Regions from separate parts of the Shewanella sp. SM87 genome, predicted to be linked through region 3. Evidence: predicted binding sites of a transcription regulator. Region 3 holds the regulator's gene; each other region holds the start of a gene.
The links. The regulator ArgR, encoded in region 3, controls arginine synthesis, uptake and breakdown. The targets are predictions, from matches to a motif close to ANTGAATANNTATTCANT.
Positions count from the first base shown of each region.

Region 1: a site for ArgR is predicted at 2,366-2,383, ahead of argA (amino-acid N-acetyltransferase). Genes of this name have one in related genera too.
Region 2: a site for ArgR is predicted at 1,859-1,876, ahead of argC (N-acetyl-gamma-glutamyl-phosphate reductase). Genes of this name have one in related genera too.

Region 1 is NZ_JAKKSC010000017.1:74,597-79,123, forward strand. It holds gene coaBC (bifunctional phosphopantothenoylcysteine decarboxylase/phosphopantothenate--cysteine ligase CoaBC) at 1-802, opposite strand, end outside; gene radC (RadC family protein) at 925-1,602, shown strand; gene rpmB (50S ribosomal protein L28) at 1,724-1,960, shown strand; gene rpmG (50S ribosomal protein L33) at 1,967-2,140, shown strand; gene argA (amino-acid N-acetyltransferase) at 2,463-3,782, shown strand; gene L5M11_RS14575 (PH domain-containing protein) at 3,902-4,420, shown strand; gene rarD (EamA family transporter RarD) at 4,470-4,527, opposite strand, start outside.
Region 2 is NZ_JAKKSC010000023.1:2,856-7,382, reverse strand. It holds gene argB (acetylglutamate kinase) at 1-613, opposite strand, end outside; gene argC (N-acetyl-gamma-glutamyl-phosphate reductase) at 645-1,625, opposite strand; gene ppc (phosphoenolpyruvate carboxylase) at 2,249-4,527, shown strand, end outside.
Region 3 is NZ_JAKKSC010000019.1:38,067-42,593, forward strand. It holds gene L5M11_RS15385 (Dyp-type peroxidase) at 1-525, shown strand, start outside; gene L5M11_RS15390 (LysR family transcriptional regulator) at 599-1,501, opposite strand; gene L5M11_RS15395 (NAD(P)-dependent oxidoreductase) at 1,608-2,240, shown strand; gene argR (transcriptional regulator ArgR) at 2,388-2,858, opposite strand; gene mdh (malate dehydrogenase) at 3,153-4,088, shown strand; gene L5M11_RS15410 (thiol-disulfide oxidoreductase DCC family protein) at 4,192-4,527, opposite strand, start outside.

The DNA.
Region 1 (4,527 bases), on a different contig from region 3:
CAGCATCGAGCATATTTTGCGCCGATTCAACATCAATCCGTGTCACGCCTTCTGGGGTGCTGAGATTTACTGGGCCTGAGACTAAGGTGACTGCTGCACCCATATCTGCCGCGGCTTTGGCGAGTGCAAAGCCCATTTTTCCAGAACTGTGATTTGAAATGTATCTGACGGGATCAATTGCTTCACGGGTTGGTCCGGCGGTAATCAGCACCGACTGGCCTGCAAGAGGCTGCGCAGAGACTTCTTTTGTTGCAAAAAAATCACTGGCTAGCTCGGCAATTTCTAGCGGTTCGAGCATGCGTCCAGGACCCACTTCACCACAGGCCTGACTGCCACTGGCGGGTCCCCAAAGTGTCAAACCACGTGATGCTAGGCTAGTTAAATTCGCCTGCGTAGCCAGATTGCGGTACATCTGCTGATTCATTGCTGGACACAGGGCAATTGGCGCCTCAGTGGCAAGACATGTGGTGGTGATTAGCTCATCGGCCATGCCTGCATTAATCCGCGCCAATAGGTTTGCGGTTGCAGGGGCTATGATGACGAGATCTGCCCAACGAGCAAGTTCTATGTGGCCCATGGCTGCTTCTGCTGCAGGATCGAGCAGGCTAGATGCCACTGGATGTCCAGATAAGGCTTGCAGCGTCAGAGGCGTGATAAATTCCATCGCACTTTGGCTCATCACCACACGCACATCAAAGCCACGCTCTTTTAAGCGACGGACTAAATCAGCACTTTTATAGGCCGCAATACCGCCGCCAATGCCCAGCAGGACGTTTTTATTTGTCAGACTCACAGACATCATCCGAGATAGAAATAATGCCGGCAACAATATCACAAAGCGGTGAATTTTAGTGACTCTCCCAGTTCAAAAAATCTCGTCCATACTCAGTAAAGTGAAAATATGTGAGATGACAGGGAGGTCGCATGGGCATTAAAGATTGGCCTGAGGGGGAAGGTCCCAGAGATAAACTGTTACAAAAAGGAGCTGCGCAGTTGTCGGACGCTGAATTACTGGCAGTATTACTGCGTAACGGTTTAGCCGGATTAAACGCGGTTGACCTTGCTAGGTCGCTTATTAGCGAGTTTGGCGGCCTCAGAAACCTGCTCTGTGCCCCAAGAAATCAGGTGTGTCGACTTCCGGGCGTAGGACCTGTAAAATACGCCCAGCTTCAAGCTGCGGCCGAATTAGCGCGGCGTGTAGCGCAGGAAAATCTGCAAAGAGGTCAGGTTTTGACAAATCCCGATTTAACTCGGGACTATTTAATGCGACAATTGGCCGATCGCTCCTATGAAGTGTTCGCAGTTTTACTGCTGGATAGCCAGCATAGAGTGATTCAATTTGTCGAATTATTCCGCGGCACAATAGACTCAGCCTCAGTGTATCCACGTGAAGTGGTGAGCTTAGTGCTGGAGAAAAAGGCCGCAGCAGTTATAGTTTGTCATAATCATCCGTCTGGTATTGCCGAGCCCAGTCAGGCTGACCGACGAATAACTGAGCGATTAAAAAATGCGTTAGCAACCATAGACGTATCCTTGTTGGACCATATGGTTGTAGGTGATCGAGAGATAGTTTCTTTTGCAGAACGAGGCTGGATTAATTAATCTAACACTTGATCTTCACTCTGTGATCGTGTATAAAATGCGCCCTCTTTGTGCCTCGGGCGACGGCCATACGAGGCACATTAATGCTCGAGCGTTAAAATTGTTTTTGGAGAAGATTGACATGTCAAGAGTATGCCAAGTTACTGGCAAGAAGCCGATGGTTGGTAACAACCGTTCGCATGCAAAAAACGCGACCCGTCGTCGTTTTTTACCTAACCTACAAAACCACCGTTTTTGGTTAGAAGAAGAAAAGCGTTTCGTACAGTTACGTGTATCTACTAAAGGTATCCGTCTGATCGACAAAAAAGGTATCGAAGTTGTTGTTGCTGAACTTCGTGCCCGTGGCGAGAAGGTATAATAGATCATGGCTAAAGCTAAAGGTAATCGTGAGAAGATCAAATTAGTTTCTACAGCTAAGACTGGTCACTTCTACACAACTGAAAAAAACAAGCGTAACATGCCTGAAAAAATGGAAATCAAAAAATTTGATCCAGTTATTCGTCAGCACGTTATCTACAAAGAAGCCAAAATCAAGTAATCCTTGGTTAGTGTTTCGAGAAAAGCCCCTTATTTAAGGGGCTTTTTTTTGCATTTTTTTAGTGGCTAGTCATCAAGTTGAGATAATTGCCTCGCAAACTTAAGCCGCTGAATCATCCCCTGTGAAGTTAAAAAAGTGTGAACACTTGCTGAAAATATAAAATAGTGCGGTTCTAAGCACTTTAAATCATCAAATCTGCACTTTAGTGAGAATAAATTCTTTATATGTGAATTAAAATGCAATACCATACGCGAAAGTTAGCGATTCATTCCTGGTGTGTCATAGTGACGCTGCCAGCTCAAAAATGAGGTGTAAATAACGCGTGCGTACCACTGAACTGGTTGATGGATTTCGTCATTCTGCCCCCTATGTTAATGCTCACAGAGGTAAAACTTTTGTGGTCATGCTTGGCGGTGAAGCTTTGGCTCAAAATCAATTCCGCGCCATCTTAAATGATGTCGCCCTGCTGCACAGTTTAGGGATCAAAGTGGTGTTGGTATATGGCGCTAGGCCGCAGATTGATGCTGCATTAGCCGCCAACGGTATTGCACCTGCCTACCACGACGGTGTGCGTATCACGGATGAAGATTCGCTCAAAGTGATTAAGCAAGTTGCGGGTGCACTGCAATTTGATATCACAGCGCGTTTATCCATGAGTTTAAGTAATACGCCGATGCAAGGGGCGCAAATTAACTTAGTGAGCGGCAACTTTGTTATTGCTCAACCACTGGGTGTGGATAATGGTGTGGATTTTTGTCTGAGTGGCAAAGTGCGTCGTATTGATGTGCAAGGCTTAAAACGTCAGCTAGATAATCACTGCATCGTATTGATGGGGCCGATTGCGGCTTCGGTTACTGGTGAAAGCTTTAATCTCACCGCCGAGGAAATCGCGACTCAAGTGGCAATTAAGCTTAAAGCAGACAAGATGATCGGCTTTAGCTCACAGAACGGTATTCTCGATCGTAATGGCGATGTGATTGCCGAGTTGATGCCAAATGATGCGCAAAACATCATGAACAAGCTGGCCGAGCAAGGGTCAGCTTGTGTTGGTACTATGGCGTTTCTCAAAGCCAGTATCGATGCTTGCCGCAATGGCGTACCGCGTTGTCATTTAGTTAGCTACCTCGAAGATGGCGCCTTGTTGCAGGAACTGTTTTCTCGCGAAGGGATAGGCACACAAATCGTCACTGAGAGTGCTGAGCGTTTACGCTGTGCGTCGATCGCTGATATTGGCGGTGTGTTGAACCTTATCCGTCCATTGGAGGAGCAAGGCATTCTGGTGCGTCGTAGTCGTGAGCAGCTTGAGATTGAAATCGAACAGTTCATGTTGATTGAGCGCGACGGTTTAGTGATTGGTTGCGCTGCGCTCTATCCTTTTGAAGAGGACAATGCGGGTGAGTTTGCTTGTTTAGTGGTGCATCCCGATTATCGCGATGCCGACAGAGGGAGCTTACTGCTGAAGAACATTATCAATCAGGCCAGAAACCGTGGTTATTCACGCTTGTTTGCATTGACAACTCGGAGCATTCATTGGTTCTTAGAGCATGGTTTTGTGATTGAAGATGTTGAAGCACTGCCACAGAAGAAGAAGCAGTTGTATAACTATCAACGCCGCTCAAAAATTCTCGCGCTCGATCTCTAAGCCGTTCTAACTCAATCTAATCAATGCCAGCCTAGTACTCATATTAGCGCTGGCATTTTTATTGACATAATATGTCTTTATTGGCAGATTAAGGCTTCACTGCACGGGAGATACTGCCAATGAGTCCTCAATTTTTTGAACTCGCCCCTTTAACCCAAACCTCTATCTTCAGCTTTATCGTCTTATTGCTCGGTTTAGCGGGTATCTTGCTGATGTTATGGCTAAAAAATATGCCTAAGATAGCGAAATCGGCGAGTCTAGGCATATTGTTGGTGATGATGTGCGGATCTTCTTGGGTCTTCTATCAATCTAATAGCGCCGAATTAGTGTTAACCGATACAGAGCTCACATTGGATGTTCCCTTCTATAAAGTGCAGTTATCCCGTGTGGATTTATTGCCCGCCGAGGCACGCATAGTCGATTTGCAACAAGAGGCAGATTTAACGCCGAGCTTTAAAACCAACGGTATAGGCATGCCAGGATTTCAATTGGGCTGGTTTAAGTTGCAGGGGAAAGGCAGGGCATTTTTGGCGATAACAGATAAATCGCAGTTAGTGTTAGTGCCAACGACTAAAGGCTACAGTTTATTACTAACAGTGCCGCAAGGGAGTGAGTTTTTAGCACAATTACAGAAGTAACCATCATATGTCATCACTTCTGCCACTGTGTTTATCGGTGTGATAATGCTTACGCCGTTTTGCGTTTATAGGCCATATCTAAGGTAAAGACGAGCAGCGCGCTCCAG
Region 2 (4,527 bases), on a different contig from region 3:
CTGCTATCTGCTTGCCATTTAAACTGTGGATGAGCTGGCCTTTACCATCAAGCACCCCAGAAACATCCGACAGTAGCACTAACTTGCCTCCTACTAACTTGGCTAATGCCGTCGCCGCTTGGTCAGCATTGACGTTAAGCATTTGACCATCGTCCATCATGGCGATAGAGCTACAAATCGGCATCCAACCTTGCTCAAGGATAAACTTAAGATAAGTGCCATCCTTTGGCGTGACTTCGCCAACAAGGCCTAAACGCTCATCTTTAATCTTAGCCGAGACAGTATTGCCATCGGCAAGGCTCATGCCCACACTCACAATGCCAGCCTTAGTCGCTGCGCCTTGAAGGATTTTGTTCGAAGTGCCCGCAAGTGCGCCGGCAATAATCGGCATTTGCTCGGGCGGAGTCACACGTAAACCTTCTAATTTGACGGTTTCCATGCCGTTGGCCGCTAACTGTTCATCCACCAAACAACCACCGCCATGCACCATCAACACTTGCTGACCATTAGCTAACATAGCCGCAGCCGTATCCATCAATCGCGCCATCCCCATTTCACATTGCAGCAGCGCGCCGCCCACTTTAAGCACTAATACTGAGTTGTTTGTAGACATCTTGACGACTCTCTTAAATAAGGATGAACAATTAAAGGTTAAAATGAATCTTTATGCATTGCAGCGCTTGGCTGGCAGCACCTTTCATCAAATTATCGATGGCACTGGCTACCACTAAGTAACCGCTATTCTCATCAAACTTCCAACCTAAGTGGCAGTTAGGTGTCAGCACCACATCGTCCACTTTCGGGAACTGATTGTGCTTCACGGTGACCAATGGCGCCTTGTCATACACGCTATAGGCCGCGGCCACATCGGCAGTCGTTGTGCCCGGTTTTAGCTGTACGGTAATGGTCGCTAAAATGCCACGCTTAAAGTTACCAAGGTGCGGTGTAAATATCACTTCTTGGCCAAGCTGAGTGGCGATCTCGGGTTGATGTCTGTGGCCTAATACGCCGTAAGGTGTCAGGCTCACTTCACAAAAACTGGTGTGTAACTGCGCTTTACGGCCCGCACCTGTTACGCCACTCACCGCATTGATCACCGGATAAGCCGATGTCAGTAAACTCGCCAATGGTTTTAACGCTGTCAACGATGCAGTCGGGTAACAACCTGGTACGGCAATCATCTTAGTCGCAGCGATTTCTTTGGCATTCCATTCGGCAAGGCCGTATACGGCTTTGGCTAAAACTTCAGGATATTCATGCTCAAAGCCATACCACTTAGGGTATTGCGCCACATCGCTGAAACGATAAGCACCGCTTAAATCGAATACCGCCAAACCTTGTGCATAAAACCAAGCCGCTAAATGCAAGCTTACTGAATGCTCAGTCGCTAAGACCACGGCATCTGCTTCAGCAACGATTTTTGCCTTAGCTTCATCGGACAATGGCGACAGCGTTAATGCGATATGGCTATAAATAGGATACAAATCCGCTAAAGGTTTACCTTTATCTAAACTGTTTTCAGAAACATACAACCCCTGAATCGTCAGCTCTGCTTCTGCATGGATTAAAGCGGTCAGTTGCGCGCCTGTGTAACCACTGGCACCAATAATGGCGATATTTTTCATGTGTTTTGTCTTATTAACCGAATCAAAGAAACTTAAAGAGTAGATGAATAGCTTACACGCAACCGCGTATATCTATGATGACAAGACTATCGTCGCAGGAAATCGTAATAGGTTGTTATTTTATTCACTGTCAGGCTAATACTGTACATCATGATATTCACTCTACAGGTCACAGGGGGTGACTCATCTCAACTGATGGCTAGACTACCACAAAGATCTACTTATGCAATATATGTGAATATATATTTTTAATTTATTTTCATATTTTAAGCTCAAACTGGGATATCGAAGACACGCCTCCCATTCAGCTAACTCGTTAATAACACAGTTATCCAGGGTCAACATGAGTCAAAATCAGTCCTTTTCATTAACAGCTAAGATACATGTCTGCAAAGCATAAAATAATGCACTTCATATTCACTTGCACTAATCATCAAAAAATATTGCGTGACTTCGCATTTCTATTGAATATTCTTCATCAAATACCGTGATTGGTTGCATATCGGATAAGCCAGTCGTATAAGTTATAAGTTCTGCTGTTGACCATAGCCCCAAGTGATAGGTATTGTGCTAACGGGCTAAATGCACAGCGGAATTTTCATGTTTTTCTATTCGGAGTAACTATGTCAGTAACCATGGCAGACAATATGACAGATATGTATGCGTCATTAAGATCGAACGTGAGTATGTTAGGCCAAATCCTTGGCGATACTATGCGTACCCATCTTGGGGACTCTTTTCTTGAGAAGGTTGAACAGATCCGTAAGCTTGCCAAAGACTCACGCCGAGGCGATCAAGCCGCCAGAGAGCAAATGCTCGAGTTACTGACAGCTTTGCCAGACGAAGAATTAGTCCCTTTTGCAAAAGCTTTTAACCAATTTCTTAACTTAGCTAACTTATCCGAGCAATTTCATACTATCAGTCGTAATTGCGACGAACTTGTCTGCGTGCCAGACCCAGTGGAACAACTCCTAGGCCGCATGCTCAATGGTCGTGTCGACCAAGCTAAAATGCTCGACTGTCTAAAAACACTGGATATCGATCTGGTGCTAACAGCGCACCCCACTGAAATTTCCCGTCGCACCCTGATCCAAAAATACGCCGCCATTGTCGACTGCTTAACAGAGCAAGAAAACGACCAACTATCGGATAGAGAACGTCAACAGATCAATCTGCGTCTACGCCAATTAATCGCCCAGATTTGGCACACGAATGAGATCCGCCGCGAACGCCCCACCCCAGTGGATGAAGCCCGCTGGGGATTATCCACCATCGAAGAATCCCTCTGGCATGCGGTGCCTGACTTCCTAAGACAGCTTAATGACCAAGTTCAGCAACGCACGGGCCAACAATTGCCGATTGATATCGCGCCAGTGCGTTTTTCTAGCTGGATGGGCGGCGATCGTGACGGCAACCCCTTTGTGACCGCTAAAGTCACCCAAGAAGTGCTCGATCGCAACCGCCATGCGGCGGCAAGATTGTTTTTAAAGGATATAGTACTGCTGGTCGGTGAACTGTCGATGGAAGAAGCCAATGATGAGTTAAAGGCTTATACCAATAACAGCTGCGAACCTTACCGCCACGTGCTGCGATCTATTCGTCAAAGACTGCGTGACACCATAGATTATTTAAATGCGCGCATCGAAGGCCACAATCCTGAAGTCGATAAGTCGAGCCTGATTTGGCAAGAAAGCGATCTCAAAGCGCCGCTAGAAATGCTCTATAAGAGTTTAACCGACTGCGGTATGCGCTTAATCGCCAACGGTTTATTGCTCGACATTCTCCGCCGTCTCGCCTGCTTTGGCATTCATATGCTCAGGCTCGACATTCGCCAAGATGCCAGCCGTCACAGCGATGTGCTCGCCGAGTTAACTCGCTATCTCGGCATGGGTGATTTCAACCATTGGGACGAGACTGAGAAGCAAGCCTTCTTATTACGTGAACTCAGCAACCGTCGTCCACTGATCCCAAGTAACTGGCAACCCTCGGCCGATGTGGCCGAAGTGCTTAATACCTGTCGTTTGATTGCTAAACATCCGGCAAAAGCACTCGGATCCTATGTGATTTCGATGGCGGGTAAACCATCGGATGTCTTAACGGTTTTACTGTTACTCAAAGAAACAGGCTGTTCGCATCCAATGCGCGTGGTGCCACTGTTTGAAACCTTAAGCGACTTAAACAACGCCGCTGCATGTATTACCGATTTGCTCGATATTGACTGGTATCGTGGCTATACCAAGGGCATGCAAGAGGTCATGATTGGCTACTCTGACTCAGCTAAAGATGCCGGTGTTATGGCGGCGGCTTGGGCTCAGTATCACGCCCAAGAGCAGTTAGTTACAGTTTGTAAGCAAGCGGGCGTCAAGCTCACACTATTCCATGGCCGTGGTGGCAGCATTGGTCGCGGGGGTGGTCCTGCACACAAAGCAATCCTATCGCAACCACCAGGTTCGGTAGATGGCCGCATTCGCGTGACTGAGCAGGGCGAGATGATCCGCTTCAAGTTTGGCTTACCAAAACTCGCGGTTCAAAGCTTGGCCCTGTATACCTCGGCCGTATTGGAAGCAACCCTGTTACCACCGCCAGAGCCGAAGCAAGAATGGCGCAATTGCATGCAACGTATCGCAGAAGAATCAGTGGGTGCTTACCGTGGCATAGTGCGTGATGAACCTGATTTTGTGGCTTATTTCCGCGCGGCAACGCCAGAAGTGGAATTAGGAAAACTGCCACTCGGCAGCCGCCCAGCCAAACGTCGTGTCGATGGTGGGATCGAAAGTCTGCGAGCTATTCCGTGGATTTTTGCTTGGTCGCAAAACCGCTTGATGTTACCTGCATGGCTCGGCGCAGGTGAAGCACTACAAGCCGCCAGTGAACGCGGTGAGATGGGCTTACTGCAAGATAT
Region 3 (4,527 bases):
TTTAGATTTATGGATAGCCGTGATTTAACCGGCTTTGTCGATGGCACCGAAAACCCTAAGGGGCGCCACCGCCAGGAAGTGGCACTTGTGGGTGATGAGGATCCTGAGTTTAAGGGTGGCAGCTATATTCATGTGCAAAAATATGCCCATAACTTGAGTAAGTGGCATAGATTACCAGTTAAAAAACAAGAGGATATAATCGGTCGAACTAAGCAAGATAATATCGAGTATGAATCTGAAGATAAGCCACTGACCAGCCATATCAAGCGCGTTAATCTTAAAGATGCCGATGGTAAGTCAATGGAGATCCTGCGTCAGAGTATGCCCTATGGTTCGCTGAAGGAGCAGGGATTAATGTTTATCTCTAACTGCCGCACGCCAGAACATTTTGAAAAGATGCTGCATAGCATGATGTTTGGTGATGGCGCAGGCAATCATGATCACTTGATGCATTTTACTAAGGCGATGACAGGTTCATCTTTCTTTGCCCCTGCATTGGATTTTATGCTGCAGTTCGACGAATAAGCTTTCTATAATCAAGCCGAATTAGTATCAATCGAGACGCACTTAAGCTAACGCCTAAGTGCGTTTTTTTATGCTAATGCGCGGGAACCCATTTTTTGATATCGAGCTGCCATTGCAGGGCGGTGAAATCGATAAAGGCGCGCACTAGATTTTGCTGATAACTGCGGGACAAATATACCGCCCACAGGGTTTGGCCTGGTGTCGTAAATTCGGGTAAGACTTCTTTGAGCTGACCACTGGCAAGGTATTGGTTAGCCAAGTCACAGGGTAACCGCACTATGCCATGTCCACGTAGCGCCGCACTGACCAACACTCCCATATCGTTAGCCTTAAGATTCCCTGTAACTTTGACGTGCTCGGCTTGCAGTTCTTTTAGAAAAGGCCAGTTTTGTTGCGCTGAGTGTATGAGGCAGTTGTGGGCTAGCAGATCAATGGGTTCGAGGAGTGGCGTTGCGCTATCAAGATAGCTCGGCGCCGCGCAAAGTACCGCATCTATGGTCATCAAACGCCGAGCAATGAGATTCTCATCGGGTTGCTCGGTATAGCGTAGCGCCACGTCGACTCTCTCATCTACCAATTGCGCAAAACTGTCCGACATCACCAGTTGAATGTTGACCTTAGGATGAATTTTAATAAAGCGATCAACGACATAAAACAGACTGTGCTGCCCAAGGCCAATAGGCGTAGCGATACGAATACTGCCTACCAGTTCACTGTTATGGCTGTGGGCACGACTCTCCATGGCAGCAACTTCACTTAAGATCCGCTGGCAAAATTGTAGCGCTTCCTCACCCTGCAAAGTCAAGCTGGCGCTGCGCGTGGTGCGGTGTAATAAGCGTAAACTCAACCACTGCTCCACTTCTTGAATATGACGGGAAACCTGCAGGCGGCTGAAGTCTAAATGTTCGGCAGCTTTGGTAAAGCTGCCACAGTTTGCGACTTCGACGAAACTGCGTATAGCGGCAATTTTATCCACATTAGTATCCTATATTGAAACAATCATGCTCAATTATTGATGTTTATTAGGTGAAAAACTGCAAGTAAACTGGATCCAATGTAAATCATCTGAGTGAGACAATGAAATGAAAATCGCAATTTTAGGTGCAACGGGTTGGATCGGTGGTGCAATTTTAAAAGAAGCACAGAGTCGTGGACATCAAGTGACAGCGTTAGTGCGTGATCCAAGTAAGTTATCCGTGGCTGACGTGGCAGTACGTGCCGTGGATTTAGAGCAGCCATTGGTCGCCGATACCTTTGCTGGCGTAGATGTCGTGATTGCCGCCGTTGGTGGCCGCGCCCAACAAAATCATGGTCTAGTGGCGAGTACGGTTCAGCATTTACTGGATGTGCTGCCTAACGCTAACGTGTCACGTTTATTGTGGGTCGGTGGTGCTGGGAGTTTAGAAGTGGCGCCGGGTGTGACGCTGGTCTCTAGTCCAGATTTCCCAGCAGCATATAAAGATGAGGCGTTAGCTCAGGGTGAAGCTTTGCAGGTATTCCGTGCGGCGCAAACGGCAATCAATTGGACCTTTGTGAGCCCAGCCGCTGAGATTTATCCCGGTGAGAGTGAAGGCCCGTACCGTCTTGGTGGCGACAGCTTCTTTACCGATGCTAATGGTCAAAGCCGTATCTCTGTAACCGATTACGCAAAAGCCATGGTAGATGAAGCCGAAAAGGGCACTCACCCAAACCAGCGCATCAGTGTGGCTTACTGATATCGTTATAGTTGAGTTAGATATTGTGAGTTAGATATTGTGCTGGAATGTGTAACGTAATCGGGACAATGGCCAAATAACCAGCGCGGTATTGCACTTCAAAATGTACAGATAAAATAGAACAGGTCAGCTCACTGACCTGTTTTTTTATTCTGCGTAATTGAATAAAGATTTGATGGTTTCTAAGGTATCGGCGATATCTTGGATGCTCGATGGGCAAATAAAGATAGTGTCATCACCGGCAATCGTACCCAAAATGCCTTCTGGTTTACCGATAGAATCCAATAAACGGGCAATCAGCTGCGCGGCACCTGGGCTAGTTCGCACGACGATCATAGCTTGATTGTGATCGACGTCGAGTACCAAATTCTTCAGTGGGCTACCCGCGGTGGGTACGCCTAATTCGGCTGGTAAGCAATACACCATCTCTTGCTTAGCGTTGCGAGTCCGCACTGCGCCGAACTTGCTGAGCATGCGTGACACTTTCGATTGGTTAATATTACCAAAGCCTTCAGCTTGCAAGGCGGTGACGATTTCACTCTGAGAGCCAAAGCGCTCTTCTTTTAAAATCGACTTAAAAATTCTAACAAGGTCATCCTGATTCTTGGTCGTTTGCATAATATTATTATTCGTTATTCAAAAAAACAGGCCCATTTTGAATATTTTTAGAAAAATTGTCAACAAATAACCAGATTGGTTGAATAAAAATTCACTAAGCCCCAGTGGTTAAGCGTTTGTAGGGGGCGTAAAAATCCCAATTTGAGTAATTGTTCTACATTGCTTCTACGTTATTCCGGAATTCTTTTGTCCCACGACTAAGGGATAATTGAAATTGTTGTGACATTCCAGTAATGTGACGCCAACGCAAATTAGATCCATGTCACACATATCCGAGAAATAACGGAGATAACTATGAAAGTTGCTGTACTTGGTGCTGCTGGTGGTATCGGCCAGGCTCTTGCCCTACTGTTAAAAACTCAATTGCCTGCGGGTTCACAATTGTCTCTATATGATATCGCACCGGTAACTCCGGGTGTTGCGGTTGACTTGAGCCACATTCCAACTGCTGTTGAAATCAAAGGTTTTGCTGGTGAAGATCCAACGCCTGCCCTCGTGGGTGCTGACGTTGTTCTAATTTCTGCTGGTGTTGCGCGTAAGCCTGGTATGGATCGTTCTGATCTGTTCAATATCAATGCGGGTATCGTTCGCAACCTGATCGAAAAAGTAGCGGCAACTTGCCCTACGGCTTTGGTTGGCATTATCACTAACCCAGTCAACACGACCGTAGCTATCGCTGCAGAAGTGATGAAAAAAGCGGGTGTTTACGATAAGAACCGTCTGTTCGGTATCACGACATTAGACGTGATCCGCTCTGAAACTTTCATCGCCGAATTAAAAGGCCTGAACGTTGCTGACGTTAAAGTGAATGTGATCGGCGGCCACAGCGGCGTGACTATTCTGCCATTACTGTCTCAAGTTGAAGGCGCGACTTTCACTGACGAAGAAGTGGCAAGTTTGACGACTCGCATCCAAAACGCGGGTACAGAAGTGGTTGAAGCTAAAGCCGGTGGCGGAAGCGCGACTCTGTCTATGGGTCAAGCGGCTTGCCGTTTCGGTCTGTCTCTGGTTCGTGGTCTGCAAGGCGAAGCTAACATCGTTGAATGCGCCTATGTTGACGGCGGCAGCGAGCATGCTGAATTCTTCGCACAACCTGTGCTGTTAGGCAAAAACGGTATTGAAAAAGTACTGCCTTACGGTGAAGTGAGTGCATTCGAAGCTAACGCTCGTGATTCTATGTTAGATACGCTGAAAGGCGATATCAAACTAGGCGTTGATTTCGTTAAATAATCTTTCGGATAATCTTTTTAGATTATGACGAATTAAAAACGGAGCCATTGAGCTCCGTTTTTTTATGCCTGGGTTTTACATTTTACCAGGCGAATTCAGTCGATCAGCGGCGCTTAGTGGGAATTTGGCAGTTATCATCGCAGCGGGCTTTGCCCGTCAGTAAATAAGAGATGCGATATCTGTTTTTTGCGAATCTGAGATAGCACCAATCGGCCACAGTTTTAATCACGGGCAGGCGTAATAGTTGGATCCAAGCGCGTGTTCCTGTCAGTGCCCACGCTTTGCAAGTGACATCTAACCCGAGTAACACTTCGCCCGTTGCGGTTTCGCCATGGAGAATCGTATTAGCGTAGTCTCTATCGATATGGCTGAAGCGCTTACTAAAGTCTGGCGCATTTAAATCCTCAAGCGCAATCAAGTTCTTCGGATCGCGCGCTTT